3 regions of the Jeotgalicoccus sp. ATCC 8456 genome follow, and region 2 is predicted to be linked to each of the others. Evidence: predicted binding sites of a transcription regulator. Region 2 holds the regulator's gene; each other region holds the start of a gene.
The links. Region 2 encodes CtsR, which represses protease genes until heat stress. Its sites were predicted from a motif close to ATGGTCAATAAAGGTCAAACA; they were not measured.
Positions count from the first base shown of each region.

Region 1: JEM45_RS05840 (ATP-dependent Clp protease ATP-binding subunit) is a predicted target of CtsR. The motif match lies at 8,602-8,622, and genes of this name have one in related genera.
Region 3: clpB (ATP-dependent chaperone ClpB) is a predicted target of CtsR. The motif match lies at 3,263-3,283, and genes of this name have one in related genera.

Region 1 covers NZ_CP066224.1:1,146,788-1,157,552, reverse strand. Annotated here, with positions in the region: gene JEM45_RS05895 (SurA N-terminal domain-containing protein) at 1-162, shown strand, start outside; gene JEM45_RS05890 (hypothetical protein) at 232-387, opposite strand; gene JEM45_RS05885 (MerR family transcriptional regulator) at 387-1,214, opposite strand; gene JEM45_RS05880 (MDR family MFS transporter) at 1,326-2,819, shown strand; gene JEM45_RS05875 (tRNA dihydrouridine synthase) at 3,116-4,078, shown strand; gene JEM45_RS05870 (DMT family transporter) at 4,161-5,096, shown strand; gene JEM45_RS05865 (VOC family protein) at 5,107-6,054, shown strand; gene JEM45_RS05860 (hypothetical protein) at 6,072-6,494, shown strand; gene JEM45_RS05855 (hypothetical protein) at 6,543-7,244, opposite strand; gene JEM45_RS05850 (ABC transporter ATP-binding protein) at 7,231-8,112, opposite strand; gene JEM45_RS05845 (GntR family transcriptional regulator) at 8,105-8,473, opposite strand; gene JEM45_RS05840 (ATP-dependent Clp protease ATP-binding subunit) at 8,759-10,765, shown strand, end outside.
Region 2 covers NZ_CP066224.1:1,674,308-1,685,072, reverse strand. Annotated here, with positions in the region: gene ispD (2-C-methyl-D-erythritol 4-phosphate cytidylyltransferase) at 1-421, opposite strand, end outside; gene JEM45_RS08710 (PIN/TRAM domain-containing protein) at 418-1,470, opposite strand; gene radA (DNA repair protein RadA) at 1,503-2,882, opposite strand; gene JEM45_RS08700 (ATP-dependent Clp protease ATP-binding subunit) at 3,116-5,560, opposite strand; gene JEM45_RS08695 (protein arginine kinase) at 5,561-6,577, opposite strand; gene JEM45_RS08690 (UvrB/UvrC motif-containing protein) at 6,567-7,082, opposite strand; gene JEM45_RS08685 (CtsR family transcriptional regulator) at 7,087-7,554, opposite strand; gene JEM45_RS08680 (NupC/NupG family nucleoside CNT transporter) at 7,768-8,979, shown strand; gene JEM45_RS08675 (ZIP family metal transporter) at 9,027-9,836, opposite strand; gene JEM45_RS08670 (MurT ligase domain-containing protein) at 9,955-10,765, shown strand, end outside.
Region 3 covers NZ_CP066224.1:921,936-932,700, reverse strand. Annotated here, with positions in the region: gene JEM45_RS04705 (CoA-disulfide reductase) at 1-131, opposite strand, end outside; gene JEM45_RS04700 (DegV family protein) at 135-977, opposite strand; gene JEM45_RS04695 (Cof-type HAD-IIB family hydrolase) at 990-1,811, opposite strand; gene JEM45_RS04690 (metal-sulfur cluster assembly factor) at 1,947-2,243, shown strand; gene JEM45_RS04685 (undecaprenyl-diphosphate phosphatase) at 2,336-3,160, opposite strand; gene clpB (ATP-dependent chaperone ClpB) at 3,313-5,910, shown strand; gene JEM45_RS04675 (glycerol-3-phosphate dehydrogenase/oxidase) at 5,966-7,621, opposite strand; gene glpK (glycerol kinase GlpK) at 7,645-9,141, opposite strand; gene JEM45_RS04665 (YjzD family protein) at 9,233-9,430, opposite strand; gene JEM45_RS04660 (ABC transporter ATP-binding protein) at 9,732-10,765, shown strand, end outside.

The DNA.
Region 1 (10,765 bases), 530 kb from region 2:
GTCGAACAGTTAGAGCAAATGGAAACTGAAGAAGAGCCTCCTTCATTTGATGAGCTGAAACCGCAACTAGAAGAACAATTGGTCAGTCAAAAAGAAGGTGAAGCTGCTCAAAAATTAGTAGAGACGCTTAAAGAAGATGCAGAAATTGAAATGCATGTTTAATAACATATAAAAAATAAGCTATGCAGAACCGTCAGGGAATCTGCATAGCTTTTTACTTGCATAAGAATCTTATCTCACAATTATATAGTAAATAACATAGAACCATGAGAAGATGCCATGGATAATCGCCCATAGTATAGATTGGTGTAAACTCCAAGAAATTGTGACGGCTAATACAGTACCGAATCCAACACCAGTTTTTACAACGCTTGTCGATTTACTCATTACTTACTCCTTTCTGCCTCTTTAACCGGGACAGTTATTTTTGTCACGTATTGTGATGCATCTCTGACTGCAATACGGTCATATACAGGCTCGCAGTATATCTTATCTATAATCTCTAGTTGATGATTGTTTATAAATGTCTTTACCTTATCGAAAGTTTGATATATTTTCTCGTATTCACCTATATGGTAAGCGACCACATCTTGACACTTATCTTTTTTTACCAAGGGCAGTTCTTTTGTATACTCTGTTCTAACGAACAAATGCTTGAAATTATTTTCAGTCGATAGATTAAAATCATCTTTTCTTAAGATAACACCAATTGCGTATTTCTCATTCAAAGTATCCATACTTGTATGGTAAAAGTCTGCAATTACCTTTTTGTTGTAGTCTTCATCATCGTATACTAGTTGATGACTCACATATAGGTATTCAATATCTGAGTTTTGTACGACAATCTCTGAGAAATCTTGTTGTTGTGCTTCTTTGGTTAGGGTAATTTTCTTTTCTATTGAATTTTGGATGGACTTTAAGTTATCAATTTTCTTAGATATCTGTTCAGACTTTTTCTTAAATAAATCAATCATGGACTCAGGGTTTGTATTATTTATAAAGATCTTGATTTCCTTTAATGGTGTTTCCATTTCTTTTAACGATTCAATTAAGAACATGGTGTCACACTGTGTAATTGAATAATAGCGGAAACCATTTTGATCTTTATAAATCGGTTCTAGCAGATTGATTTTGTCATAATAAAATAAGGTTTGCTTAGAAACATTGCAAAGATTTGCGAAATCACCAGTTGAAAAATATATTTCTGAATTCATTAACTCACCTCTTGACTATATAGTTACTATATACTTTATATTTAATTAGGTCACTAATTATGCTGTTAGTCGACAAAACGTTTATAGAAAAAAACAGATACGAGGTGTATTATGACGACCGAAAACGTAAAGTATGAGTTTCTTTCAGAAAATCCGAATGTTAAAACTAAGCCTATTATGATTGCTTTAATCATCGGGGCATTTTTTGCGATACTCAATGAAACATTACTAAATATTGCATTAACGACTTTAATGCAAGAATTTGATATTACGCTACCCACAGTTCAGTGGATTGCGACAGGATTTATGTTGGTGATGGCTATAGTTATGCCAATATCTCCACTCTTAATTGGTTGGTTTACCACACGACAATTATTTATCGGTACCATGGTGACTTTCTTAATCGGGACCATAGTAGCAGGTTCAGCACCAACATTTGGTGTTCTACTATTTGGTAGAATGATTCAAGCTGTTGGTACAGGTTTGATTATGCCGATTATGTTTAACGTATTCTTGCTATTATATCCACCTCACAAAAGAGGTAAGATCATGGGGATTGTAGGGCTTGTCATTATGTTTGCACCTGCAATTGGACCAACACTTTCAGGTGTAATCGTCGAGTATTTAGGTTGGAGATTCCTCTTCCTCCTAGTTGTGCCATTTACAATCTTCTCGATTTTATTTGCAATGAAGTTCCTAGTAAATGTTACTGAAATTACTAAACCTAAGATTAACTGGTTATCAATTGTATTCTCAACCATTGGTCTTGGAGGTACAATATACGGATTCAGTCATGCCGGTGAAAGTGCAAATGGATTTATGACAGCATCTGTATTCATTCCTATAATTATTGGTGTGATCAGTCTTGTGCTCTTTGCCATGCGTCAATTTAAACTTGATGAACCGCTTATGGATTTAAGAGTATTCAAGTTTCCAATGTTTGCCCATGCTGTAATCATGTTCATTATTATTATTATGGTTATGTTTGCTTCAGAGCTAATTTTACCTGTATTTATGCAGGGGCCAATGGGCTTAACAGCAGCAGCAGCAGGACTTTTACTATTACCTGGTAGTATTCTTAATGGTTTAATGAGTCCATTTATGGGTGCCTTATTTGATAAGGTGGGACCAAAAGTCATGATGGTTCCAGCAACAATAGTCTTGGCAGCAGTTATGTTTATGTACAGTAACCTGACTGCAGATACACCAGAGTGGGTCATCATTGTCGGCTTTATGTTGATTATGTTAAGTGTTTCAGCAATGATGATGCCAGCAGAAACGAACGGTTTAAATCAGTTGCCTAAACATATGTACTCACACGGTACTGCACTAATGTCTACTTTACAGCCACTATCTGGCGCAATTGGTGTGTCAGTATTTCTTAGCTTACTGAACTCTAAACAAGCGAGTTACTTAAATGGTGTGGAAAATCCAACCTCACCACAAGCCATTACTGATGCGATGGTTGCAGGAACAGAATTTGTATACTTCGTCATCTTTATTATTACGATTGTTGCATTTATCTTAGCTTTATTTGTTTATAGAGCAAGACCACTTGAAGATGTTGTACCTGCACCAAAGAAGACAGAAGAAAATAATAACTAATTAGCGAAATCACTCCATATTTACTCTGGAGTGATTTCTTATCATGTATAATTGATATACGGCTAGTTAAAGGAGACTAAGTATGAATAAGTGGTATTTATTATTCTTAACCATAGTGCTCGTAGCACTTCTACTATTTACAGTGTTCTTATCACTGGGTGGAGTGTAGACTCGGAACTCACACCTGCAGACATCGATTTGCAGGTGTTTTCATTGCTTTGTCTAATTAGGTATTATGTGGTAATATTCATCATGGATTATACGAGATATTTTAAAGATAAGAAGGTTAGACATATATGAAAGAAAATTTTTGGCAGACGCTACCGCGTCCATTTTTTGTGCTTGCACCAATGGAAGACGTCACTGATGTTGTCTTTAGACATGTTGTTGCAAAAGCGAGTGCACCTGATGTTTATTTTACAGAGTTTACGAATACGGAAAGTTTTTGCCATCCTGAAGGCATACACAGCGTAAGAGGCAGATTGACGTTTACGGAAGATGAGCAACCGATTGTTGCACATATTTGGGGCGATAAGCCTGAACATTTTAGAGAAATGAGTATCGGCATGGCAGAAATGGGCTTTAAAGGTGTCGATATCAATATGGGGTGTCCAGTACCGAATGTCGCAACAAAAGGTCGTGGTTCTGGATTGATTTTAAGACCAGAAGTCGCAGCAGAAATTATTCAAGAAGCTAAAGCTGGTGGACTTCCAGTCAGTGTAAAAACACGATTAGGCTATACAGATATTGATGAATGGAGAGACTGGTTAAGGCATGTTCTAGAACAAGATATCGCAAACTTATCGATTCATTTAAGAACGAGACGTGAAATGAGTAAAGTCGATGCACATTGGGAATTAATTGGTGAAATTAAAGCACTTCGTGATGAAGTTGCGCCGAATACGCTACTTACAATTAACGGCGATATACCGGATAGAAAGACAGGTCTTGAACTCGTTCGTAAGTATGGCGTGGATGGTGTGATGATTGGTCGCGGAATATTCACGAACCCATTCGCTTTTGAAGTTGAACCAAAGGAACATAGCCCTGAAGAACTGCTCGATCTTTTAAGATTACACTTAGATCTTTTTGATAAGTATTCAAAAGATGAGCCGAGACTATTTAAGCCGCTCCGTCGTTTCTTTAAAATCTACGTTAAAGGTATACGTGGTGCAGGGGAACTTAGAAATCAACTGATGAGTACAGAAACTACAGATGAGGTACGTGTTCTACTAGATGAATTTCAAAATAATAAGTAAGACGATTTGTCCCTTTTGGTTTCCAAAAGGGATTTCTTTTTGAAATCGTGATACCATAAAGGAAAATACAGGGGATGAGAACATGATAGGAATACTAGGCATTGTAATAGGTAGTGGAATGTCCTTTCAGTCCGCTGTCAATTCACAACTGAGAAATTTCGTTTTCTCTCCTTACATAGCTTCTATGTTGTCATTTTTAGTCGGGACCATACTCTTGGCTCTGGTGGTAATCTCACAGGGCCTACCATTATTTCCGACCTTTGAGATTATAACGAATCATCCTTGGTGGATATGGCTTGGCGGACTTTGTGGTGTGATTGCATTAACAGGAAATATCATCATCTTCCCTAAGATCGGCAGTATAGAAACTGCAGTAATGCCGATTATTGGAATGATTATTACAAGCATGTTGATTGACCATTTTGGTTGGTTTGAGTCTACGGTATTACCATTCGGTTTAAACCGATTTGTTGGCGTCATTCTTATACTTATCGGCGTAGTATTTGCGGTCGTCCTGAGAGATGCCTTAATAAATCGTAAATTAACGAAAGATACCGATAGTAATATTAATAAGAATCCATGGCGTGCGGTTGGCTTATTTGGCGGAGCTATGCTCGCTGTTCAAGCGGCAGTCAACGGCCAGCTTGGTGTCGCAGTAAACTCACCACTAACAGGTGCATTCCTATCATTTTTAGTAGGAACAATTATTCTGTTTCTGCTAGTAATTTTTATCGATAAAAACCTGAAGCCCGTGAGTCGACCATTTACCGAGAAAGCACCTCTCTGGGTTTGGTTAGGTGGTGCATTTGGTGCCTGCTACGTATCGATTAATATTTTACTAGTCGGTATCATCGGTACCGGCCCAACCGTTGTACTCGTTCTATTTGGACAAATTACAGGCAGTATACTCGTGCAACAATTTGGATTGTTCCGTTCAGTTAAAACACCAACAGCTCCAATCCAAGTGATTGGTCTAATCGTTATGCTGGTCGGTGTAGTTTTAATTAACTTATTCTAGGAGGATTTATATGAATTCAGTATTCGGACATCACCATATCTCAATGATGACAAAAGATGCAGAAGAGAATAATCGATTTTACAATGAAGTGCTCGGTTTAAGACGTTTAAAAGTAACAGTCAATCAAGATGATCCGTCTATGTATCATATATTTTTTGGCGATAAGAAGGGGACACCGGGTACGGAACTTACCTTTTTTGAAATGCCTAATATCGGACAGACACATAAAGGCACCAATGCGATAACTAAAATTGGCTTATTGGTTAAAGACGAAGCGGCTTTAAGTTATTGGCAACAACGCTTTGACGAATATGGGGTAGAATACGGTAGTATCAAACAGTTCGCAGGTAGAAGAGGCTTACCGTTTGCAGATCCAGATGGCTTACATTTAGTCCTTCAAGTGGCAGACCAAGTCGACGGGAACTATCTTCCTTGGGAAGACTCAGCAGTCCCTCTAGAACACCAAATTATTAGTATGGGGACAGTTGAGTTGACGGCAAAACGATTGGATAAGCTTGAAAAAACACTGATTGAACTGTTCGATTATGAAAAGGTAGCAGGTGGTGACAACCAACGTCTTTATAGACCGAAAAATGGTAGTCATGAAGGCGAAATTTTAACTGTTTACAAAGATGGACCAAGAGAAAAACAAGGGCGTGGCAGTGTACATCATCTAGCGATTAATGTTCGAAATGATGATGAGCTCGAGTTTTGGCATGAGAGGGTAACGAAGAGGGGCTTTCGCTCAACTGGTGTCATTGACAGACACTTTTTTAAGAGTATGTATTTCAGAGAATCAAACGGCATAATGTTTGAAATTGCAACTTTAGATGGCCCCGGAATGACAGAGGATGAAGCGAATAAATCACTAGGAAATCACTTAGACTTACCGCCATTCCTAGAAGAGAAAAGAATACAAATAGAAGAAGATTTAATCAAACTATCATTTATTGAATAAAATGTGAGGAATTTCAAATGACTCAACTATTAGATAATTCAAAATTAGAAGATGTAACCATTCATACAATTACGTATATTGATGACATTGTCGGTCTGGGAGAAAAAAGACTGTCGATTGATCGTAAACATTTTGATGACTTAGAAATTTCAGAATCATTATTAAAAATGCATATTAATAGAGCCTCATTAGAAGAATTTACTAAGGAAAGAAATAAAGAGCTACTAGAATATGAGAATTACTCAGAATTTGATCATCTTAATAGTATGGTCGCTATGCTAGAGCACGATTTCTTTAGTATAGACAAAGTGAAGTTTTTTTATAGAGATGAAAACCATCTATCCGGTGAAGCGGTCATAGACACTTCAGATGAAGAACAAGTAAAAATGACTAGTGAGGTCAGTGGTAAATCGCTTATATTAACAATAGAATTACGATAAAAGAAATCCGTACATGTGATCGTGACTACATGTACGGATTTTATCTTACTATTTAATTGAAGGTTTAACGATTTTACGATCTCCACGTTCTAATGGCGCATTTCTCATCATGAAGTATGACAGGACGAGTAGGATTAGTGATCCGCCTGCAAGTATATGAATGAATAATGTGTAGTCTGTCATGATGAATTCAAACAGTGGTCCAAAATCAATATAGAAGTAGATTGAAATTGAAGCGAGTATAACTAGGCCAAGCAGTATCAATGTTCGCATTGTTCCCATATTAAAATTGATAACTTGTGCAAACATTCCGATACCAAATAGAATGAATAGCCATAGGAAATCTATCCAAAAGTACATAAATATATTTGCGTCAGTTAAAATGTCTGCCATGTGAAACACAGAATAAGAATCCTCGAATAAATTTGTCCCTATAAAGTGTAATAAAGTCAGTACGACTGATGCAGCTATTATAAATAAAATGCTTGATAGGTAAGCTGATAACACAAACTGAGTTCTAGTTCCGCCTAAGCCGAGTATGAATCGATACGCTTTAAAGAATATAAATGGCAGTGTCAGAAACACTATATAAAAGGGACCGAAAAGTGCGCCAACACTATTAGCGCCAGATGATAACGAGCTTAAAAAAATAAAGAGAGCAAAAATGGCGACTGTAACAAAAATACTAATATAAAATGTTATGCCAGTTTCTTTTGCGACGATTTTAAAAGGACCATTAAGCGTGTGCATGTAATTTTGCCTCCTTTTTAGTTAAATTGACTAGATAATCTTGGAAGGGAGCTTTTTCTATAGAAACACCGTGAGAAAAAGCTTCTTGCTTTAATGCTTCTGTATACGGTGCATCAATCATAACGTTGAGCTGTTTGCCGAGCTTTCGTTCTTCTGAAATTGTGTACTGTTCTGCAATAGCATTCACAGCATCACTTGTACCGCTTAAGTGAACACCACGTGTCTTAAGTGATTCCGTATCCTGATAGGTTAGAAGCGTATTGTTATCTATAATTGCAATTTTTTCACACAGTGGTTCAACTTCTTCAATATGGTGTGTTGATAAGAGAATCACCCTTGGATCTTCTTCAAATGAATCGAGTAGGATATCGTAGAATTGCTTTCTCATATGCGCATCTAAACCGTTTGATGGCTCATCGAAAATTGTTACGGGTGCTTTACTCGCGAGTCCGATTGCGATAGTTAACATCGTCTTCATACCTTTAGAAAATTTACGAATTTTTTTCTTTCTTGGAAGTTGAAAAATTTCTATTAATTGATCAGCTAAAGCTTGATCCCACTTATCATTAAAATTTGATGCGTAGTTTAAGGCGTCATTAACATTCCACAAGTCACTATAAGGGTGGTCTTCTTGCATAAATGCAACATGGTTCATCGCTTCAATATTATTGTAAGGTATTTCACCATCGACATGGACCGTGCCAGAAGTCGGGTGTTCTAAACCTGACAATAGTTTCATAAGGGTTGTTTTACCAGAACCATTCCTTCCCCATAAACCAATAATGACCGGATTATTTTCTATAAGATTGATATCTTTTAAAATATATTTGTTGTCATAAGCAAATGCGACATTGTCTAAATTAATCATTATTATCCTCCTTTAAAAACTTAATCACTTCATCAAGCCCCATATCTAAGCGTTTAGATTCTTCTAACATAGGTTTAATATATTGCTTTCTAAATTCATTTTTTCTCTTCTCTAATAATTTAGACCGGGCATCTTTAGAGACGAATATACCGAGACCACGTTGTTTATAAGCATATCCTTCTTCAACAAGGACAGTGAGACCTTTCTGTGCAGTTGCACGGTTAACTTGATAGAATTTCGAAATCTCCGTCGTTGAGGGGATTTGGTCACCTTCTTGGAGTTCACCTTCAATTATGTCGTCCTCTATCATTTCGTGTATTTGTTGGAATATAGGTTTTGAGTCATCTAGTACTGCTTTCACACATGAAGACCTCCTTTTGATGAGTGGTTGATTAGTTGTGTAATCAACTATACATACGAAGATAGATTTTGTAAAGAAAAAGTATAAAAAACTTGAAAGTCAAACAAGGTCAATGTATAATAAAATCATAAGTCAAAGATAGTCAAACTTCTCGGTATGATTATAAATTTGATAAGCACATAATTTGAAGTCACTGATATCAGGCTTTATACTATAAACATAGTCAAATATAGTCAAAGTCAAAACGAACTATGATTGAAACACTTTTAAAAGGAGGAAACACACATGAAATGTCAAAATTGTAGTATTAACGAAGCAAATGTTAACCTTGCAATGAATTTTAATAACCAAAAAATGCAGGTTCATTTATGTGACAGCTGTTTCCAAGAAATCCAAGGACAAATGATGAACTCTAACGATTTCTTTAAAGGTCAAAATAATGCAATGAATAACAATAAATACTTTAACGGACAAGGAAACAGTGCAACGAGCACTAGAACAAGAGAAGAAAGCAATAGAGACGGACTTTTAGATCAATTAGGTAATAATATTTCCGACGAGGCGAGAGCTGGGAAAATTGATCCTGTAATTGGTCGTGACAAAGAAGTTAAACGTGTCATTGAAACACTTAATAGAAGAAATAAAAACAACCCTGTACTCATCGGTGAACCTGGTGTTGGTAAAACTGCCATTGCTGAAGGCTTAGCACTTAAAATTGTTGAGGGCAACGTTCCTACGAAGTTGATGGACAAAGAAATTTATGTTTTAGATGTCGCATCACTAGTCGCGAACACTTCTATGCGTGGACAGTTTGAAGAACGTATGAAGCAGTTAATCTCTGAATTGAAAGAACGAAAAGAGGTCATCTTATTTATAGATGAAATTCACCAAATCGTTGGAGCGGGTTCTGCTGAAAGTTCACAAATGGATGCTGGTAACATTCTAAAACCAGCACTTGCACGAGGTGAACTACAGATCATCGGTGCAACAACGCTAAAAGAATATCGTCAAATTGAAAAAGATGCAGCGCTTGAGCGTCGTTTACAGCCAATCATTGTTAAAGAACCAAGTTTAGAAGAATCTGTATTAATCCTTAAAGGTATTAAAGATCGCTATGAAAAATTCCATGAGGTCAATTACTCTGATGATGCAATTGAAGCATTTGTTAACTTATCTAATAGATATATTCAAGATCGTTTCTTACCAGATAAGGCAATTGACTTAATGGATGAAGTCGGTGCACGACTCAACCTGTCTAATGCTGAAAATGATACGGAGTCTATTAAACAAAAATTAGACAAAATTGCTAAAGAAAAAGATGAAGCTGCTGAACAAGAAGACTATGAAACTGCAGCACACTTAAAATATCAAGAATTACAACTACAAAAACAACTAGATGCAGCAGAGGATGAACAAAAGACTTTAGATGTTGATGTCACAGATATTCAATTAATTGTAGAAGAGAAAACAGGTATTCCTGTAACAAAAATACAAGCAGAAGAACAAAATCAGATGAGACATCTGAGTGAAAATCTTAGTTCTAAAGTAATTGGGCAAGAACAAGCGGTAGATAAGGTAGCGAAAGCGGTCAGAAGAAGCCGTGCTGGACTAAAATCTAAATATCGTCCAATAGGTTCCTTCCTATTCGTTGGCCCAACTGGTGTTGGTAAAACGGAATTAACCAAAGCATTAGCTGAGAAAATTTTCGGTACAAGAGACTCTATGATTAGATTAGATATGTCTGAGTACATGGAAAAACATGCTGTCTCTAAAATTATCGGTTCACCTCCAGGTTACGTTGGTCACGAAGAAGCAGGACAACTAACAGAAAAAGTACGTCACAATCCTTATACAATTATTCTTTTAGATGAAATTGAAAAGGCACACCCTGATGTACAAAATATGTTCCTTCAAATTATGGAGGATGGTCAGCTTACTGATTCTCATGGTCGTACTGTTAGCTTTAAAGAAACAGTAATCATCATGACAAGTAACGCTGGTACAGGAGATAACAACGCTAGTGTTGGATTTAATGCGAATCAACATGAGTCAGTAACGACACTTGAGAACTTAAGTGATTACTTCAAACCTGAATTCTTAAACAGATTTGATGTAATTATTAACTTCAATGAATTGTCCGAAGAAAATCTGATGGAAATTACTGATTTAATGCTTAATGAGCTATCAGAGACACTTAAGGAAAATGATATTAACATCACTGTAACTGAAGACGCTAAGAAAAAATTAGTGAGCCTCGGTTACGATAAACGCTTTGGTGCTAGACCATTGAGA
Region 2 (10,765 bases):
TTACAATTCGCTTTAAAGTATCTTTAACTTTTACCCCGCAAATGACTGCACCAGTTTCTTGAACCTTTTCTTTCAATCGTAGGATAATATCCTGACTAACAAATGGCCTCGCCCCGTCGTGGACAAAAATATATTCAGCAGAGTCTACATTAATTAATGCATTATAAATGCTGTCCTGACGTTCTTTACCACCAGTATGGATCCCTTTTACCTTAGCGACACTATGAAACAAGTCAGATACAACATCTCGTTCTTCCGCTCGGACAGATAAATGTATTGCTTCACAGTCCGGGTCTTCATCAAAAAATCTAACCGTGCGTGAAATAATAGATTCCCCGCCTATGTCTAATAAGACTTTGTTGTAGCCGAGGCCCATTCTAGAACCAAGTCCTGCTGCCGGAATAATTACTGTATACCTCATTTGTTTTTCTCTCTTTTCGCAAAGACGATACGTCCAGAATTTGTCTGCAGTACACTAGTTACAATGATTTTAACTGTTTGGTTAATCAATTGCTCTCCACGTTCGACAACCACCATCGTTCCATCTTCAAGGTAACCGACACCCTGGTTCTCTTCTTTACCAGTTTTGGAAATAAAGAGTTCAAAAACATCACCCTGTGCAACTACAGTTTTTATTGCATTAGATAATTCGTTCACGTTTAAGACTGGAATATCGTGGAGCTGACAGATTTTATTTAAATTATAATCCGTCGTTAAAATTGCACCGCCTTCTTTTTTGGCGATATCAATCAACTGTTGATCTACATCAAGTCTCTCATAAGTTACGGGTTCAATTTTTACGTTTTCATTATTGGTCTGTAACTTATTCAACATGTCTAAACCACGTTGCCCCTTTTCTCTTTTCACAGGGTCAGTCGCATCCGCAATAAGTTGCAGTTCATCCAAGACGAATTGTGGAATGACAATGTCTCCTTCTAAAAAGCCCGTTTCAACTACGTCGACTATGCGTCCGTCGATAATCACACTCGTATCGATAAACTTCGTCTTAGCTTCGGAAATCATTTTTTCCTTCGGGTTATTCTTTGGAAAGAAGTCCAGAACCTCACTGAACTTTCTCAAGCCGATAATGAAACCTAAGTAGCCAAAAACAACTGCCGACACAATCGGTACAATCTCTCCGACAAGTGGAATTTCTAAAGTATTAATCAATAGTGTGATTAGTACTGCAATCACTAAACCTAGTACCATTCCGAGTGTTGCAAAAACAATTTCGGTCAAACTTCTACTCAATAAATAACCTTCGCTTTTCTTCAAAAAGTTGTAAGCATGCTTGATTGTCCAGCCAAATAATAAGAAAAATAAAAGAATACCTAATAGGCCATATACAAGCACATTGTCTACTACTCTCGGAATATCAAACGGTAGCCAAACTGCTAGTTCTGGGAATAGCCAAGCACCTAATGATAAGCCAATCACTAAATAGACTGCATAGAGTAAGTATTTAAGCATCTTATCGCCTCCTCTCTTAAGCTTTTTTAAAATTAATCATTAAATTTTGTATGTCTCAATGCTTGTTTTAAAGTCTTAACACCCAACACTTCTAAACCATCAGGTACTTGGACCCCACTTAAATTGGACTGAGGAACAATAGCTCTTTTGAAGCCAAGTTTTGCCGCTTCTTGTAGCCTCTGTTCGATCTTTGTCACACGTCTGATTTCCCCAGTTAAGCCAACTTCACCAATGAAACAATCATCTCCTCGTACAGCAATGTTTTGAAAACTTGATGCAATACTGATGACTATACTTAAGTCTACTGCAGGTTCGTCTAATTTCACACCACCTGCTACTTTAATATAAGCATCATGTTGCTGCATCAGCAGACCTTCCGATTTTTCTAACACTGCCATAAGTAGCGATAGACGGTTAGTATCGATACCGGTTGCCATGCGTCTTGGATTGTGAAAGTGGGTAGGCGTAACAAGGGATTGTACTTCTACTAGCATCGCTCTCGTACCCTCCATAGTGGCAACAATAGCTGATCCTGGCGCATTTTTCGAACGTTCTTCCAAGAAGATTTCAGAAGGGTTTAACACCTCTTCTAAACCACTCGCTTTCATCTCAAAAATACCCATCTCATTTGTTGAACCAAACCTGTTTTTCACTGCTCTTAAGATACGATAAGTATGATGCTGATCCCCTTCAAAATAGAGTACAGTATCAACCATATGTTCAAGCAATCTAGGACCTGCAATCTGTCCATCCTTTGTGACATGTCCAACTATAAAGGTTGCAATATTATTGCCCTTAGCGATATTCATAATAGACTGTGTACTCTCTCTCACTTGTGCCACTGAACCTGGTGCGCTTGTAACGTCTGGGTGAAAGACAGTCTGAATTGAGTCGATAATCAAATAATCTGGTTGGATCTTTTTAATTTCATCATGAATATACAAAAGGTTTGTCTCACAAAAGACTGTTAAATTGGATGGTTTTGAGGTAATGCGGTCTGCACGCATTTTAATCTGCTCTAGAGATTCCTCCCCAGATACGTATAAAACGTTATGGTTTTCAGCTAGAATTAATGCAGTCTGTAAGAGAATAGTGGACTTCCCTATACCTGGGTCACCACCAATTAAAATAAGCGATCCATTAACAATACCACCACCGAGCACTCTATCGAATTCCCCAGAACGCGTAGTTGTTCTTGGTGTGACTTTCTTTTCAATGGTACTTAATTTAGATGCTTTACTACGCTCATCTATCTTATTTTTTCCGAGCGTCCCTCGACCACTAACGGTTTCTTTATGTACAATTTTTTCTTCAAGCTGATTCCACGCACCGCAATTTGGACATTTACCCATCCATTTAGGTGTTTCATAACCACATGCCATACACTCAAAAGTAACTTTTGGTTTTGCCATTCGTGTATACACTCCCCCATTGTATTTCTTTTACTATTGTATTATTTATCTACATGTTTTAAAAGGCTAAAACCTTACAGTTAAAGACTTTTATAGAATTTTGTTGAGTAATTCACAAAAGTAAAATTATATTACTAGTTATAAAATATCCCTCTTAAGTATTCACTTTTTAAGTGTCTACATAAGAGGGAATATATCATGAGTCAGAGATGCTTATTAAAATCTATCCAGGATTACTGTTCAACAGTTTCGTTAACTTTGTCTTCTGTTGTGACTTTGAATGCATCATCAACATAATCCACTGTAACAAGTTTATTCTCAAAACTTTCACCTGATAGTAATGATTCACTTAGAGTATCTTCTATATTCTTTTGAATACTTCTAGACAAAGGTCTCGCCCCATATTCCGGATCGTAACCTTCTTCAACAATACGCTCAGTCGCTCGATCTGTAACCTCAATATGAATATTCTGGTCAGTTAATCTCGCTCTTAAAGTATCAATCATCAAGCTAACAATTTCTTTAAGATGTTCTTTCTCAAGTTTGTGGAAGACAATAATGTCATCAATTCGGTTAATGAATTCTGGTCTAAAGGTATTCTTCAATTCTTTCATCATTGTACTTCTAATATTTTCATAGCTTTCAGCCTCTGGACCACCAAAGCCTACGAATCTCTGATCTTGTAATTCTCTCGCACCTACATTTGATGTCATAACAATAATTGTATTGCGGAAATCCACCATGCGTCCGTTAGAGTCTGTTAAACGTCCATCATCTAACACTTGTAAGAGCAAGTTAAACACATCAGGGTGCGCTTTTTCAATTTCATCGAAGAGTATAAGAGAGTATGGTTTTCTTCTTACTCTTTCGGTTAATTGTCCCCCATCATCATAGCCTACATAGCCTGGAGGCGAACCAACTAAACGAGATACAGAATGTTTCTCCATATATTCACTCATGTCTACTCGAATCATCGCATCTTCTTCACCAAACATTGTTTCACTTAAGGCTCTAGCAAGTTCGGTTTTACCTACACCCGTCGGTCCTAAGAAGATGAAACTACCGATTGGACGCTTAGGATCTTTCAGTCCAGCACGCGCACGTCTTACTGCCTTAGATATCGATTGTACTGCAGAATCCTGTCCGATCACACGCTCGTGTAGAATGGATTCAAGATTCATCAGTCTATCCGACTCATCTTCAGCAATCTTAGATAACGGAATACCTGTAATACCAGCGACTACAAGCTCAATATCACTCGCTGTAACTGATTGTGAAGATTGACCCTGTTGCTTCTTCCAGTTTTCTTCACATTCTTTAACTTCATTTTCAATTTTTGTTTGTTGATCTCTAAAGTTTGCTGCTGCTTCAAATTCTTGGCTTTGAACCGCCGCATCTTTTTCCTTTTTCACTGCTTCTAAACGCGTCTCTAAGTCTTTAAGATCTGGGGGTGTAGAATAGCTTCTTAGTCTAACTTTAGATGATGCTTCATCTATTAAGTCAATTGCCTTATCAGGCAGGAAACGGTCTTGAATATAGCGGCTGCTCATACGAACTGCTGCTTCCAGTGCTTCATCTGTAATATTAATGCGGTGGTGCGCCTCGTAACGATCACGTAGGCCTTTTAGAATCAACGCAGCGTCTTCCGCCTTAGGCTCATCGACCATTACCGGCTGGAAACGACGTTCTAATGCCGCATCTTTTTCAATGTGTTTACGGAATTCATCTAAAGTTGTCGCACCGATACACTGCAACTCGCCACGTGCAAGAGCTGGTTTAAGAATGTTAGATGCATCGATCGCACCTTCAGCTCCCCCCGCACCTATTAGTGTGTGTAACTCATCAATAAATAGTACAACGTTACCAGCCTTATGGATTTCATCCATTACTTTCTTCATTCTCTCTTCAAATTCACCACGGTACTTCGTACCTGCAACAACAGTCCCCATATCTAGAGACATCACGCGTTTATCTTTTAAGTTTTCAGGCACTTCACTGTTAATCACTGCTTGGGCTAGGCCTTCAGCCACAGCTGTTTTACCAACACCAGGTTCACCAATTAACACGGGATTGTTCTTCGTTCTACGGCTTAGCACTTCTATAACACGTGTAATCTCACTAGAACGACCAATCACTGGATCTAACTGACTCTCTCTGGCCATTTGAGTTAAGTCACGTGCCAAAGAGTCTAATGTCGGCGTATTTGTATCTTTTTGAACACTTGAATGTGACTGGAAAGCTTCTGGATTACCAAGCATTTTAATCACTGCTGCACGTGCTTTAGTAATATTTAAGTCAAGATTAGCCAATACTCTCGCTGCCACGCCCTCACTCTCACGAATCAGGCCTAATAGTAAGTGTTCTGTACCTACAAAATTGTGATGTAGTTTACGAGCTTCATCCATAGATAACTCAATTACTTTTTTAGCACGCGGTGTATAGTGAATCGATGATGCTTTTTCTGTACCCGTTGTTATTAAATTGTGCACTTCTTCATTAACTCGTTGTTCATCGATATTAAACGATGCTAGAACTTTTGCAGCGATGCCTTCTTTTTCTTTTACCAAACCTAATAGTAAATGTTCTGTACCGATATTAGAGTTTTTAAGTGTGATCGCTTCTTCTTGGGCAAATGCGAGTACTTTTTGTGCTCGCTCTGTCAGTTTTCCAAATAGCATCTATTTCCCTCCTAATAGTTCGCGTGTCAGTGTCGCCCGTAATCTTTCGTGCTGATTATTTGGTCGACTAGTGTCATATTCAAATTCATTCAGTTTTTGGCTAATAAAAGCCGGTTGGATTTGTTGAAACCATGCTTGAAAGTTAAAACGGTCAAAATCTATATAGCCTAAATCAATCCCTAGTTTCACATTACTCAAATGCATTGCTGCTTCTTTTAAAGGTAATTTGTAGGCGTATTGTAGAATACCAAAAGAACGATTGACAGCGTCACAGGTTTCTAAAGTTTTTAATTGCTCTCTTGCGCTACGTTCTTCTTCAATAATGCGTTCTTTTAATTCTGTCAAATTTTCAATGATATCTGTTTCACTAAAACCAAGCGTCACTTGATTCGATAACTGGTAAACAGAACCAATGGGCTTAGACCCTTCCCCGTATATACCTCGTAAAGTAAAACCAAAGCGCGTTAAATTATTATGAAAACGTTGAATTCTTTTCAAGGCTGTCAAGGCAGGTAAATGCAGCATTATAGAGGCTCTCATTCCTGTCCCTAGATTAGTCGGGCAAGCTGTAAGATAGCCGTATCGTTCATCAAATGCATACTCTATCTTACTCTCTAATGTATCATCTATAGCACTTGCTTTCTCGTATAGCGACTCAAGGGATTCATTTACACCGAGACTTTGAATTCGTAAATGATCTTCCTCACCAATCATCACCGACACGTCTTCCTCTTCATTGATGAAGACACTTTCTCCATTTTGTGAAAATCTAAGACTAATCAAATGCTTTTCGACCAATAAGGCACGGCCTACATCAGTAAATTCAGATAAGCGGAGACGAGTCAAATTAGGTAAAGTTTTCTCTACTATTTTACCAAGCGCTGTGATGTCTTCATCATCTTCAAGCATATGTGTGAAAGGTACACCATTAATATTCCGTGCTAGCCTCACACGTGAGGAAAGTTCAATATCAGTGACTGCTGTTCTATTGAGCCACTTACTAATATTATTCTCCATGTGACTCACCATCCTTCAGTGCCTGAATCTGGTCTCTAATCACCGCTGCTTCTTCAAAGGCCTGGGTTTTCACCTTGTCATCTAGTCTCTGTTGTAAGGACTCTATGTCTCTTTTGAGGCGCAGTGCATCTACTTTTTGATGAGGAATCTTCCCAAGATGTCTATTTTGGTTCAGCTGCACACGTTCAACAATTTGAGGTACGTATTCGCCGAAGTAGTCATAGCAATAACTACAACCAAACAAGCCATTGTCGACGACGCTTCTTAATGTTGAACCACATGATGGACATTCAGGCGCTTCAACTTCAACCTCTTTTTTCTCTGCATTAGCCGCTAACATCTTCAGTAATGTATGGATGTCAAAAGGATTATCCACTTGATAGTCATTCACGTGTAGCGATTTTTCAGCACACTGCTCACACAAATACCGTACATTTTGAGCAAGACCTAAGTCTTCCGAAATATGGACTGTGGCTTCATTTTCATTACATATCTCACACTTCATATATTCACTCCTTAGCGTACAGTATTGCCGTGATTACACGGCGTAAAATTTTCGCTCTTAAGCGGTCTCTATAAGGTAACTCAATGGATAGAACTTCTCTTTCCATAACAGCATCGATGATCTGTGCTTCTCTATAGGTAATAACACCATTTTCAAACATTGATTGAACAAGGTGACCCGCATTCAACTGAGATATGTTATCCCCAATAAGATTTTGTAAGTGCGCTAAGTATTCTGTCTCAGAATGTGTTTCTACTTTGGTGATTCTTATATAGCCGCCACCGCCACGTTTACTTTCAACGACGTAGCCATGTTCATTTGTAAAACGCGTTTTGATAACATAGTTTAACTGCGACGGTACACAATCAAATTTTTCAGCGATGTGCGCACGTTTTATTTCAACGACTTCGTTACCGGATTTCTCAATCATTTCTTTTAAATATTTTTCAATAATATCCGACATATTACGCATCTCATCACTCTCCCTTGACCTACTTTGACTAAAGTATACAAGTTGTGAACAAAATTGGCAAATAACATGTTTATTTTTAATTAAAAGGGTTTATTTTTGGAACCGGTTGCATTATACTAATTTAGTATCGCATAAATGTATCATTTGGTATATAATTTACAAATGAAATCATTTTCAATATTTCTTACATAATAATTTTTGGAGGCTTTCACAATGAGTATTGTAATGGGAATAGTTGGTATACTATTCACCGTCTTTCTTGCTTGGATTGCAAGTAGCAACAAAAAACTTGCGTTCAAACATTGGAAGAACATATTAATATTAGTTGCATTACAGTTTATCGCTACGTTCTTATTCCTTAACACTACGGGTGGACAAACGATTATCCTTGGTTTAGCGAACGGTTTCGACTACTTACTAGGATATGCAAGAGAAGGTGCACAATTTGTGTTTGGAGATTTGATGACGAACGCGGAAGGCGAACCAGTTGATGTATTCCTATTCAACGTGCTTATACCGATCATCTTTATCTCAGCAATTATCGGTATTCTTTCTTACACTAGAATCTTACCTTTCATCATAAAAGGATTAGGCTTCTTACTGACTAAGATTACTGGAATGCCATACATCGAGTCTTACAATGGTGCGGCATCTATGATGCTTGGACAGTCAGAGGTATTCGTATCTCTTAAAAATCAGCTGCCTAAGCTTACAACACGTCGTTTATATACATTAGCTGCACAGGCAATGAGTTCAATTTCACTTTCTATTGTCGGCGCATTCTTTACAATGTTAGACCCTCAATTTGTCATCATTGCGATTGTACTGAACTTATTCAGTGTTTACATCATCGTACACATCATCAATCCATATGATGAAGTTATCGAAGATGGTGACATTGAAATCTCAACTAATCCAGAAAAAGGTAAATCTTTCTTCCAAGTCCTTGGTGATTACATCATCGATGGTGGTAAAATCGTACTCGTCGTTGGTTCGATGTTAATTGGTTTCATCGCTCTAATCGGTTTACTGAACCAGATTTTCTTATTAATTCCTGGTTCAAACCTTTCATTCCAAGATATCTTGGGCTACATCTTTATGCCAGTTGCCTTCCTAATGGGTATTCCTTGGGCTGAGGCACAAACTGCCGGTTCATTAATGGCAACTAAGTTAATCACTAACGAATTTGTTGCAATTCTTGAATTCATAAATGTTGCAGAAGGACTTTCTGAGAAGACACAAGCAATGATTTCAGTATTCTTAATCTCATTTGCTAACTTTGGTTCAATCGGTATCATCGCTGGTTCTGTTAAAGGACTTCACGGTGAGAGCGGAGACAAAGTTGCGAGATTCGGCCTTAAACTAGTATACGGTGCGACTCTTGTATCTATCTTAAGCTCTGTAATCATCGGTTTCTTCTATTAAAATTTATAAATTTTAAGCCTCTGGGGAAGACCCTAGAGGCTTTTTTGTTATCCTAAAGCTACGTCTAACACCATCATCACAGAAAATCCAAACAGGAATGCAAAGACTGCTGCATCGGAATGACCATTTTTTTGTGTGCTGGGAATAACTTCCTCCACCACCACAAATATCATTGCACCTGCACCTGCAGCTAAAGCATACGGCAATACTGGCTCCATTGAGGCCACAAGCAAGACACCAACAAGTGCTGCCATCGGCTCAACGATTGCTGACATCCAGCCCCAAAAGAATGCTCGAAATTTAGATGCACCCTCTGCTCTTAACGGCATGGAAACTGCAGTACCTTCTGGGATATTTTGTAGACCAATCCCTACTGCTAAGGTAAGTGCACTGGCAATCATGACTGGATCTTGACTCAACCCTGCTGCACCGAAGAGAATACCGATAGAGAGTCCTTCAGGAATATTGTGAAGTGTTAAGGATGTTACTAGTAAGGTACTTCTTCTGGAGCTAGCAACTGTAAGCCCCTCAGCAGTGTGTTCTCCCCTATGACGGTGAGGGATAATTTTATCGAAGAAGTAAATAAATAAGGCACCGCCTAAAAAGCCGATTAAAGCAGGGAACCATTCTCCTATTGGATTATCTGCACTCGCATCAATCGCAGGTGATAAAAGCGACCAAAAACTCGCGGCCACCATGATACCGCCTGCAAAGCCAAGTGTGATATTTAAAAAGTTTTCACTAACACCTTTAGTTAAAAAGACAACTGCTGCACCTAGCCCCGTCATTGTCCATGTGAACAAGGTTGCTATAAGTGCCTGTTGCCAAGGGTCCAAGGTCATTAGATAATCTAACATATTCATTCTCCTTAGAATTTTCTTAATAATAATTATAACGCTTTCCAAAAAATTATAGTACCTATTAAAACTGAATGATATAATGGTTTCTCATAAGGAACTTAAAGGAGCGCTAAGAATGACAATTAAATCCACTATTGCCAAGAACGTCGGAAAAACATTAAGTTATTTCCTAACGAGATATACAAATGGAGGCAGCAGCTTACCAGGTAAGGTTGCCTTATCAATCGACAAAAACCTGCTAAAAAATTTAGCAGCGTCTTACGATGTTGTCGTTGTAACTGGGACGAACGGTAAAACCTTAACAACGACACTAACGACAAGTGTTTTATCGAAGAAGTATAACCATGTAATTACTAATAAGACAGGTTCTAACATGAAGCAAGGCATCGTTGGTGCCTTCCTGAATGCACCGCGAGTGACAAAAGATGCCATTGCTGTCTTAGAAGTTGACGAGGGATCCTTAAAAAATGTTGTAGAAGAATTACAACCTAAAGTATTTCTACATACTAACATATTTGCAGACCAACTCGATCGTTACGGTTCAATAGAAAAAATATATGAGTTGCTTACAGATGCTGCAAAAAGTACCCCAGATGCTACTGTTATAGCGAATGGTGATTTACCGTTATTTAATTCTGTCGCACTACCTAACAGTAGAAAATTCTTTGGGTTTGACACAAATGTTGATACAGGGAACCAATCAAAAGCAGACACAGCCTGCCCAAACTGTGGACATGATTTAGAGTATACAATTTATACTTATGCAAACCTTGGAGACTATTCATGTTCATCTTGTGGGTATAAACGCCCTGAATTAGACCATAGAGTCACTTCGGTCAAAGAATTAGATGTTACGCATTCCACATTTACGATCGACCATCACACATACACTCTGCATAATGCGGGAATATACAACATATACAATG
Region 3 (10,765 bases), 750 kb from region 2:
CCACATGCCCCGTAACTTATTTCGTTATTACGCTCATAAATTGTAATATCAGCATTTGGATCAAGTCGTCGGATTTGAGAGGCTACAGTGGCACCACCTGCGACCCCACCGACAACAGCAATTTTTACCATAACTTAGCGCCCGTCTTGAAAGTAGAATAAGGCGACGGTGCCAGCCCCAGTATGAGAACTAATTGTCGGTCCGATACTAGAAATCTTAACTTCTGTTATATCTGTATTTTCTAGAATTTGTGCTTTTAATAACTCTGCATTTTCTTTGGCATCAGCATGAGTAATGTGAGCGAGTCCGGTTGCACGTTCATTTTTTACGAGTTCTGTCATACGTCTAAATACCTTTTTAAGTCCACGGTGTTTTTCAACAGGTACTAATTGACCGTTTTCTACGTGTAGAAGGGGTTTAATATTTAATAAGCCACCTAAAAATGCTGACCCTTTCGATAAACGTCCACCCTTGGCTAAGTAATTTAAGTCATCAACTGTAAACAAGTGTCTGATCATAGCGACATCTGTTTCAATATTTTTAATGATTTTATCTTTGTCGTCACCGTTTTTAATATAAGATGCTGCACGTTCGACTAGCATTCCGAGCCCATAGCTTGCAGCAGATGAATCAATCAATGTGATATCAGCTTCAGGATATTGTTCTAGGATGTTATCACGTGCAATGACTGAACTTTGGAATGCCCCGGAAAGTTCACTTGAAAAGCCAAGGTATATGATTGGTGTACCTTCTTTTACATATGCCTCAAACAACTCAAAATAACTTTCGGGATTTGGTTGACTTGTTAATGGTCTTTTACCTTCCTTGATTGCTGTGATGACTTCATCACTAGTTATCTCGAGTTGGTCTAGGTAGCTTTTGTCGTCGAGTTGAATCTTCAAAGGGAGCACTTCAATGTCTAACTCCTTGGCACGTTCTAAGCTTAAATCTGAGCAACTATCAATAAATAATTTCATAGATAACCCTCCCTATGGTTTAAGACGGAGATCGAAAAATTCATTAAGGAAATGTCTAATACCGTCATTGTTATTGTTATATTCTGTAATATATTTAGACACATTTTTGATATCGTCGATACCATTCTTCATTGCGACACCATGTTCAACATACTGTAGCATTTCAGTGTCGTTGTCTTCATCTCCAAAAGCGATTGTTCTACTTTGTGGAATTCCCAAATACTCTCTGGCGTAATCCACACCAACCGCCTTATTAATACCTTTTTTGATTATTTCTAAGACAGGATAAGGCGCACCCCAGCGACGTTGTTCGATTACTTCAGCAAATAACTCATCTAGAGTCTTACGAATATGAGGCATTTCACTCTCTTCTGCCTGAACAAGAATAGAAGTAACGTCCTCTGTAACTGTATCTTGAAGTTCGCCAACACTTATTTTAGGGTTGCCCATGGTGAAGGCGTCGAATAGGACGCTATCGTGATAGTGGATATAAATATTATCTTTAATTTCAGCGACAATATTTTTAATATTTAATTCAGGAACTTTTTTAGCAATTTCTTTTGTAACTTCCTTATCCAATGTTTCATGCATGATTTGGAAGTCAAAATCTGTAGGATGGTGGACGAAAGCACCGTTAAAGTTTACAACAGGTGTCGTCATTTTTAATTCTTTATAGTAGGGTACACTGGCACGATACGGACGGCCAGTTGAAATCATTAGCTCATGGCCCTGTTGTTTCAACGTTGTCAGCACTTTCTTTGTGTAAGGACTGATATTCTTCTCATCAGTTAAAAGTGTGCCGTCTAAGTCTAAACAAATTAAATGCTTATCCATATAAATCTCCCTTTTGTCAGTATGTAAGAATAATGTTTCTTCTCAATAATAGCATTTATATTTATCGAATGTATAATTTTTGGTATAGTAAGTATTACATATACTAGGTGAGGAGTGATTATGTTGGATAAAGCAATGGAAGAAAGCATGTACGGTGCGCTAGAGAATGTCATTGACCCGGAACTCGGTATAGATATTGTAAACTTAGGCTTAGTTTATGGTGTAAACCTAGATGACGAAGGTACAGCAGGTGTTGAAATGACTTTAACTTCAATGGGTTGCCCAATGGGACCACAAATTATTGGTCAAGTTGAGCACGTACTTTCAGAACTACCTGAGGTAAATGATGTTCAAGTTGCTATCGTATGGAATCCACCATGGGACAAAGACAAGATGAGTCGTTACGCTAAAATTGCACTTGGTGTAAGCTAATATAAATAATAAGCTATGAGAAGATAATTCTTCTCATAGCTTTTTTGTATTGTGGTGAATTTGGTTGTTAACCGATTGGATCCATTGAATTATTATGCCCAAATAAACTGATATAGGATTGAAAAAGCGCCTAAAGCAAAACAGTAGTAAACGAAGATAATCAAATTACCTTTTTCCATCACATTTTGTAACCATTTAACTGCAAAATATGTTGCGATAAGGGTAATAATAAAGGCAATTAAATATGCTAACCATAGTGTATCCATGTTAGGGTCGTTAACGATATCTCCAACGGATATTAAAGCTGTTCCAAGAGATACTGGAATATAAAGAAGAAATGCAAATCTTAATGCGTTTTTCTGGCTAAGACCAACTGCAATGGAACCGACAATTGTTGCACCACTGCGGCTAATTCCAGGTGTTAATGCTATACATTGAGATAGACCAACTATTATAGAATCTTTAATTGTCAGGTCTCCATCCCTCTTATCGCCTCTTTTATTTTTAATAAACCAAAGTGCAATACCTGTTACAAGTAGCATAAGTCCTACGAAGCCAACAGAAATATTATCGCCGATTACATCTTTAAGCAGTAGCCCTGCAACACCAACTGGAATCGTCGCGATAATTAGGCAAATCGTATATTTAAAATCAGTAATTGCATCATCGTCTCTCGCGCCTTTAAATAAATATCTAAACAAATTATTGATGATACTAATGATATCATCTCGATAGATGAACAAGATTGCAATAAGGGAAGCCGTATTTAAAAATATTTCAAAAGAAAGACCTTGTGCTTCGATATTGAATAGCTCCCTGGCAATGACTAAATGACCACTAGATGATACGGGAATTGGTTCTGTAATGCCCTGTAATAAACCAAGAAAAGCATATTTGATAATAGTAATGATTTCCATGAGGTGATCCTCCTTAAAATGTACATCATTTAATATAAGACAAATTGTCTTAAATTGCTATCAATTACTTGATTTAATCTTCTTAAAGTGTATAATTAAGTTATGGTCAAATTTGGTCAAACACTTTAATTTATTGATTAGAGGTGGTTTAAATGGATATAAATAAGATGACAGTTAAAGTTCAACAAATCGTTGAACGTGCTCAAGGTCTGACAGTTGATCTTAAACTTCAGGCAATTGAGCTAGAGTCAATACTAAAAGCAATGCTATTGATTGAAGATAGCATGAGTGCTGACATTCTAGAAAGAGCAAACATCAACATTGACAATATAATTAAAAGTTATGATGAAAAATTAGCAAAATACAATAAGGTAAGTGGCGATAATATAGAATATGGTGTCTATATGTCGCAAGGTTTTTCGCAGTTATATAATGAAGCGGAAAAACTGATTGTTGATATGGAAGATGATTATATCTCCCAGGAACACATATTTCTAGCAGCGCTAAAAATTGATGATATTTTAAGCAATGCTGTAGGTAATAAGGATGAAGTTGTTAAAGAAATAGTGAAGAAAATAAGAGGGGGTAACCACGTGACGAGTCAAAATCCTGAAAATCAATATGAAGTATTAGAAAAATATGGGCGTGACCTTGTTGAAGAAGTCAGAAATGGTAAGGTAGATCCGGTCATTGGTCGTGATGAAGAAATCAGAGATACGATTCGAATTTTAAGTCGTAAGAGAAAAAATAATCCAGTACTAATTGGTGAACCTGGTGTGGGTAAAACGGCAATTGTCGAAGGACTTGCTCAAAGAATTGTACGTAAGGATGTTCCAGATAGTCTCTTAGATAAGACAGTTTTTGAACTCGATCTTACTTCACTAGTTGCGGGTGCGAAATTCCGTGGTGAGTTTGAAGAACGATTAAAAGCTGTGCTTAAAGAAATTAAAGAATCTGAAGGAAGAATTATTCTATTTATTGATGAAATCCACATGCTTGTTGGGGCTGGTAAAACTGATGGTGCAATGGATGCAGGCAATATGCTTAAGCCTATGCTTGCACGAGGTGAGCTACACTGTATTGGGGCAACAACAACAAACGAATATCGTGAGTATATCGAAAAAGACTCTGCCTTAGAAAGACGTTTCCAAAAGGTTCAAGTACCAGAGCCTGATGTAGAGGATACTATTTCAATTCTGCGCGGTCTAAAAGAGCGCTATGAAGTGCACCACGGTGTAAGAATTACAGACCGTGCCCTTGTTGCAGCTGCAGAACTATCAGACCGTTATATTACAGATCGCTTCTTACCAGATAAGGCAATTGACCTCATGGACCAAGCGAGTGCGACGATACGAACAGAGATGGGATCGAACCCAACTGAACTTGATCAGATTAATCGTAAGGTAATGCAACTTGAAATCGAGGAACAAGCTTTAAAAGGAGAAGATGACCAAGTTTCACAAGCGCGTCTATCCGAACTCCAAAAAGAATTAGCGGATATGAAAGAGAGCCAGTCTACACTTCAAAACAAAGTTGAGAAAGAAAAAGAACAAATTCAAAGAGTGAATGACAAACGAGCTGAAGTTGACAAAGTACGTCAGGAATTAGAAGACGCAGAGAACAATTATGAGCTTGAACGTGCGGCAGAACTTAGACATGGTAAATTACCACAGTTAGAAAAAGCACTCGAAGAATATGAACAAGAAATGCAACAAGAAGAATCATCTGACAATAGAATTATTAGAGAAGTTGTGACCGAAGAGGAAATTGGTTTTATCGTGAGCCAATGGACAGGTATTCCGGTTACAAAACTTGTTGAAACTGAAAAGGAAAAACTCTTGAAATTATCGGACATTCTTCATGAACGTGTCGTCGGTCAAGATGAAGCTGTCGATTTAGTTGCTGACGCAGTAATTAGAGCAAGAGCGGGTATTAAAGATCCGAATCGTCCAATCGGGAGCTTCCTATTTTTAGGACCTACGGGTGTCGGTAAAACTGAACTCGCTAAAGCCTTAGCCTCAACAATGTTTGACTCTGAGAAACATATGATCAGAATCGATATGTCTGAGTACATGGAAAAACATTCTGTTTCAAGATTAATCGGTGCACCTCCAGGCTATGTTGGTCATGAAGAGGGTGGACAATTAACTGAAGCGGTTAGACGTCAGCCTTATTCAGTTATCCTCTTAGATGAAGTAGAAAAAGCGCATGCTGATGTCTTTAATATCTTACTTCAACTTTTAGATGAAGGTCGTCTAACAGATTCAAAGGGGCGTATCATTAACTTTAAAAATACTATCATTATTATGACTTCAAATATCGGCTCCCAACATCTACTAGATACAGTTGTACAAGGTGGGGAGTTAACAGATCAAACAAGAGAGATTGTCATGTCAGAAGTGCATAAATACTTTAAACCTGAAATCATCAACCGTATGGATGATATTGTCATGTTCAGTCCATTAACTGAGAAAGACATGGGTGCCATTGTTGACCGTATGATTAGTGATTTAAATACACGCTTAAGAAATCAACACATGGAAATTGAAGTATCTGATGCAGTAAAAACTTGGGTAGCAAAAAGCTCTTATGAACCACAATTTGGTGCACGTCCAATGAAACGGTTTATCCAAAGAAATATTGAAACACCGCTTGCACGTAAGTTGATTGAAGCGGATATGTCAGAGGGGTTAAGAATAAAAGCTGACATAAAAGATGATGAATTAGTATTTAATATCGAAGAAGAATAATTTTATAAAAAACTGGACCATAGATTTTATAATCAATGGTCCAGTTTTTTACTTATTAATGTTTTGTGTCAGCAATCGCTCGGTCAAGTTCACTGACATACTGTTCATACTGACTGTCAGTCCAACTAAAGGTATCAGATAGAAGCTTTTCAATGCCTTGACGATATTGCATGACTTCTTCAATTGCAAAGTACAACTTACCACTACGACGAATGAGAAAATCTGTCGGTTTAACAACCATTTCATGCAGAATACTGTATATTACTTCTGCGTAGAGGGCTTTTGGTAAGCCGTACTTTTCTTCTGAGTCGTTAGTAATACCTGCGTATTGATATACCGTTTCTGCATTAGAACCGTACTTAAGTGCAAGCATATGACCTTCTTCTAAAGTGAGTCCATAGCTTTGTGCTTTTCGACTAATATTGTCTGCAAAGTTATGATAACCGATTGAGCCACCAACGTCTCCACCTGATATCGGTTCATTTTTAGTAGACACTTTAGCAATGTGCATCTTATAATTTTTCTTCAAATAAAGTGATACTTCATCAACAATTTCTTCAGCCATATGACGATAGCCTGTTAATTTGCCACCAGCAATGGTTATCAAGCCACTATTATTGTGCCAAATCTCATCTTTTCTTGAAATATCTGATGCATTCTTACTTGATGATGATTGTATAAGAGGGCGAATACCTGCCCAAGATGATTCGATGTGATCATGTGTTAGGTTGAGTGAAGGGAACATAAAGTTGATGGCTTCAATTAGATAAGCCTTATCTTTAGCATCAGCAACAGGATTCTTCTTATCATCCGTATAAAAAGTATCCGTTGTACCTACATAGGTTTTACCGGATCTTGGGATGGCAAAGATCATTCTGCCATCATTTTCTGTATCAAAGTAGACTGCTTGTGTGAGCGGGAAATCCTCTTGTTTAAAAACGAGGTGTACCCCCTTGGTGTGCACGAGATGTTTTTTTGAAACAGGTTCATCCTTATCATATGCTCTCACTTCATCAACCCATGGACCAGCAGCATTAACGACAGCTTTGGCAAGTATATTATGTGTGATACCGCTTAATTGATCGGTCGTTTTTAATCCTTTAATTGTTTCTTTTTTATAGATGAAGCCATCTGCTTTAAGGTAATTCACTAAATCTGCACCATACTGAGCTGCTTTTTTCATCACTTCTATAGTAAGTCTTGAGTCATCAGTTTTATATTCAACATAATAACCACCACCTTGGAGGGCCTTCTTATTAATATTTGGGACACGTTCTAAAACTTCCTTTTTAGAAAGCATATGACGACGCTCATTTTTTTCTACTTTAGCTAAAGAATCATAAACCTTTAGCCCTATGTTAGTTGTAAATTCACCAAAAGTACCACCTTTTCTAAAAGGCAGTAGCATCCATTCCGGAGTGGTAACATGTGGGCCATTTTCATAGACGATTGCTCTTTCTCTACCAGTCTCTTTAACAACACCAATCTGAAGTTGTTTTAAATATCTTAAACCACCATGAATAAGTTTCGTGCTTCGGCTCGATGTACCTTCAGAGAAGTCTTGCATTTCGACTAAGGCAACTTTTAAACCGCGCATTGTTGCATCCAAAGCAATACCAGCACCAGTGATACCACCACCGATGATGAGTAAATCATATTCTGTTTTAGACATGTGCTCAATTTGGTGTGCTCTTGTCAGTGCGTTTAACATTGTTTCCCTCCTACTAGTTATGTTTAGTTGGTTTTGAACATTTGAGTTGCTTTAATGGCAGTTTGCCAACCACTGTACAATTGATTTCTCTTATTTTCTTCCATCTTCGCTTCAAAAACTGCTTCAGTTTCACTGAGCTCCCTCAGTTTTTCTTGGGATTCAAAAAATCCTGAGGCAAGACCCGCAAGATAAGCAGCACCTAAGGCAGTGGATTCCACAATTTTTGGACGTTCAACCGTCGTATTTAAAATGTCAGCTTGGAACTGCATTAAGAAATTGTTGGCACTTGCACCGCCGTCCACTCTTAAACGATCAATTTTAGTTGCCCCATCAACTTGCATCGCATCAAGGACATCTTTAGTTTGATATGCAACAGCCTCTAGGGTTGCTCGGCTAATATGTGCCTTGGTCGAGCCTCTACTTAAACCAAATATCGCACCTCTTGCCTCTGCGTCCCAGTACGGTGCACCGAGTCCAGTGAATGATGGAACAACGTAGACACCATCAGAAGAGTCAAGTGTCATTGCATAATCTTCACTCTCTTTAGAGTCATGAAAAAATTCTAAACTATCTCTTAGCCATTGAATTGCACTACCTGCAACAAAGATTGAACCTTCAAGTGCATAGGTGATTTTACCATCGACACCAGCTGCAATAGTTGTAAGTAGTCCATTGTCGCTCGTTGTCGGTTCCTCACCTGTATTTAATAAAAGGAAACATCCAGTGCCGTAGGTATTTTTCGCTTCACCTTTGTCAAAACAAGTTTGACCGAATAGGGCGGCTTGTTGGTCACCGGCAATACCAGAGATTGGCACCTCATGACCAAAGAAATGAGATCTCGTTGTATGACCATAAATTTCACTAGAAGATTTTACTTCTGGTAACATTGATTTCGGTACATTAAGTATCGATAAAAGCTCATCATCCCATTGTAGATTATATATATTGTACAAGAGCGTCCGGCTTGCATTAGTGTAATCTGTGACGTGAATATTTCCCTCAGTGAATTTCCAAATTAACCAACTATCAATCGTCCCAAATAATAAATCTCCGTTTTCAGCTTTTTTTCTTGCACCCTCGACATTGTCGAGGATCCATTTTATCTTTGTACCAGAGAAATAAGGATCTATTAATAGACCAGTTTTGTCTTTAATTAATTTTTCATAACCATCGTGCTTTAAGGTGTTACAAATATCCGTTGTTTGTCTTGATTGCCAAACGATCGCATTATATATCGGTAAACCTGTGTGTTTATCCCATACGACAGTTGTTTCTCTTTGGTTTGTAATTCCAATTGAGTCAATCTCATCTGCACCTACATTGTGTTCAATGAGTACACTGCTGATTACGCTTAGGACTGAACTCCAGATTTCATTTGCATTATGTTCGACCCAACCAGAGTGAGGGAAAATCTGTTTGAATTCCCTTTGACTTGAGGCGATGATTTTACCTTGTTGATTGATGAGGACCGCTCTTGTACTCGTCGTACCCTGATCGATTGACATCACATATTTATTCATAGGTTTCCTCCTAATACAAAAAATACTTTTAATATGTGTATACCCAGAAATAAAATGCATAAAAAAACCAGATTTCATGAAGAAATCCGGTTTAATTCTCGTTTCCTGATTGAGTGTCTCTTGACATCTTAGTCAGAATATCTAAAACGAATACAGTTAATGTAATGATCACTGCTAAAATAACACCAATCCAGAAGTTTAATGGACCACCGCCAGCGAGACTGTTAAGTATAAAGTTTACCATCTGAGTAAGTAAAAATGCCCAGAAAAAAGTAATGATGTATCTCATCGTCGAAAAGCCTCCGATAACTCATATTTATAGTATTTATTTTACATGAAAAGTAAAACAAAGTATAGTAGTAAAAATTATTTCTTGAAAACGCTTGCAAAATAGAACGATGTTTTCTAGAATTGGGATAAGTCATTTATATATAACTGCATAATAATAAATTCTGTACAGAAAGTTGTAAATTTTAAGAAAATTTATATTGTCATTTTGTTACAGAATATATACAATAGCTCATATGAAAGATTAACTTTAATAACAAATGGGATTTTGTTAAACAAAGGGAAAGTTAAGGTGATTATAAGTGGGAGAAAATCTTCTAAGTGTTAAGAATTTAACAACATCCTTTAAGATCGATGGTGAATATTACCCAGCGGTGGACGATGTTTCCCTCGACATTAAACCTAATGAGGTTGTGGCCTTGGTAGGGGAGTCGGGATCAGGCAAAAGTGCGACAGCATTTTCATTAATGAAGTTACACCGTGCTGCAAGAATAGAAGGAGAAGTACTTTTTGAAGGCAAAGATCTAATGAAAGTAAAAGAAACTAAGATGAATAGAATCCGTGGTGGGGAATTGGCGATGATCTTCCAGGATCCAATGACAGCCTTAAACCCACTAATGAAAATAAAGCATCAAATTATGGAAACGCTTAAAATTCATAAAACAAAAGACAGAGATGAACGTGAAGCTTATGCTATTGAATTATTAAGTCGTGTGGGTATTCCAAGACCTGAAAGAGTGGGGAATGCTTTCCCTCATGAATTATCTGGTGGAATGAGACAGCGTGTAGTAATTGCCATTGCCATAGCTAACAGACCAAAATTACTCATTGCTGATGAGCCAACAACTGCTTTAGATGTAACGATTCAAGCTCAGATTCTAGATTTGATTAGAGAGTTGCAAGATGATTTGAACTCTGGTGTACTGCTCATTACTCATGACTTAGGTGTTGTTGCTGAGATGGCAGATAGAGTTGCCGTAATGTATGCAGGACAAATTGTAGAAATTGCACCGGTTAAAGAATTGTTTAAAAATCCAAAACATCCATATACTCGTTCACTTCTTAATTCCTTACCAAATGAGGAACTACAAGGATCGAAACTGCATGTTATCGAAGGTGTTGTGCCACCATTAAATAAGATGGAAAGAGATTCATGTCGATTTGCACCAAGAATTCCATGGATTGATGAAAAAGAACATGAACATAATCCTGAACTAAGAGAAATTAGTCCAGGGCATTTCGTACGTTGTACTTGTTATAAGAATTTCTATTTGAAATCTGATGCAACGACAGGTATGGCAATTGAAGCACAACAAATGGCAGAAGCAGATGAGGT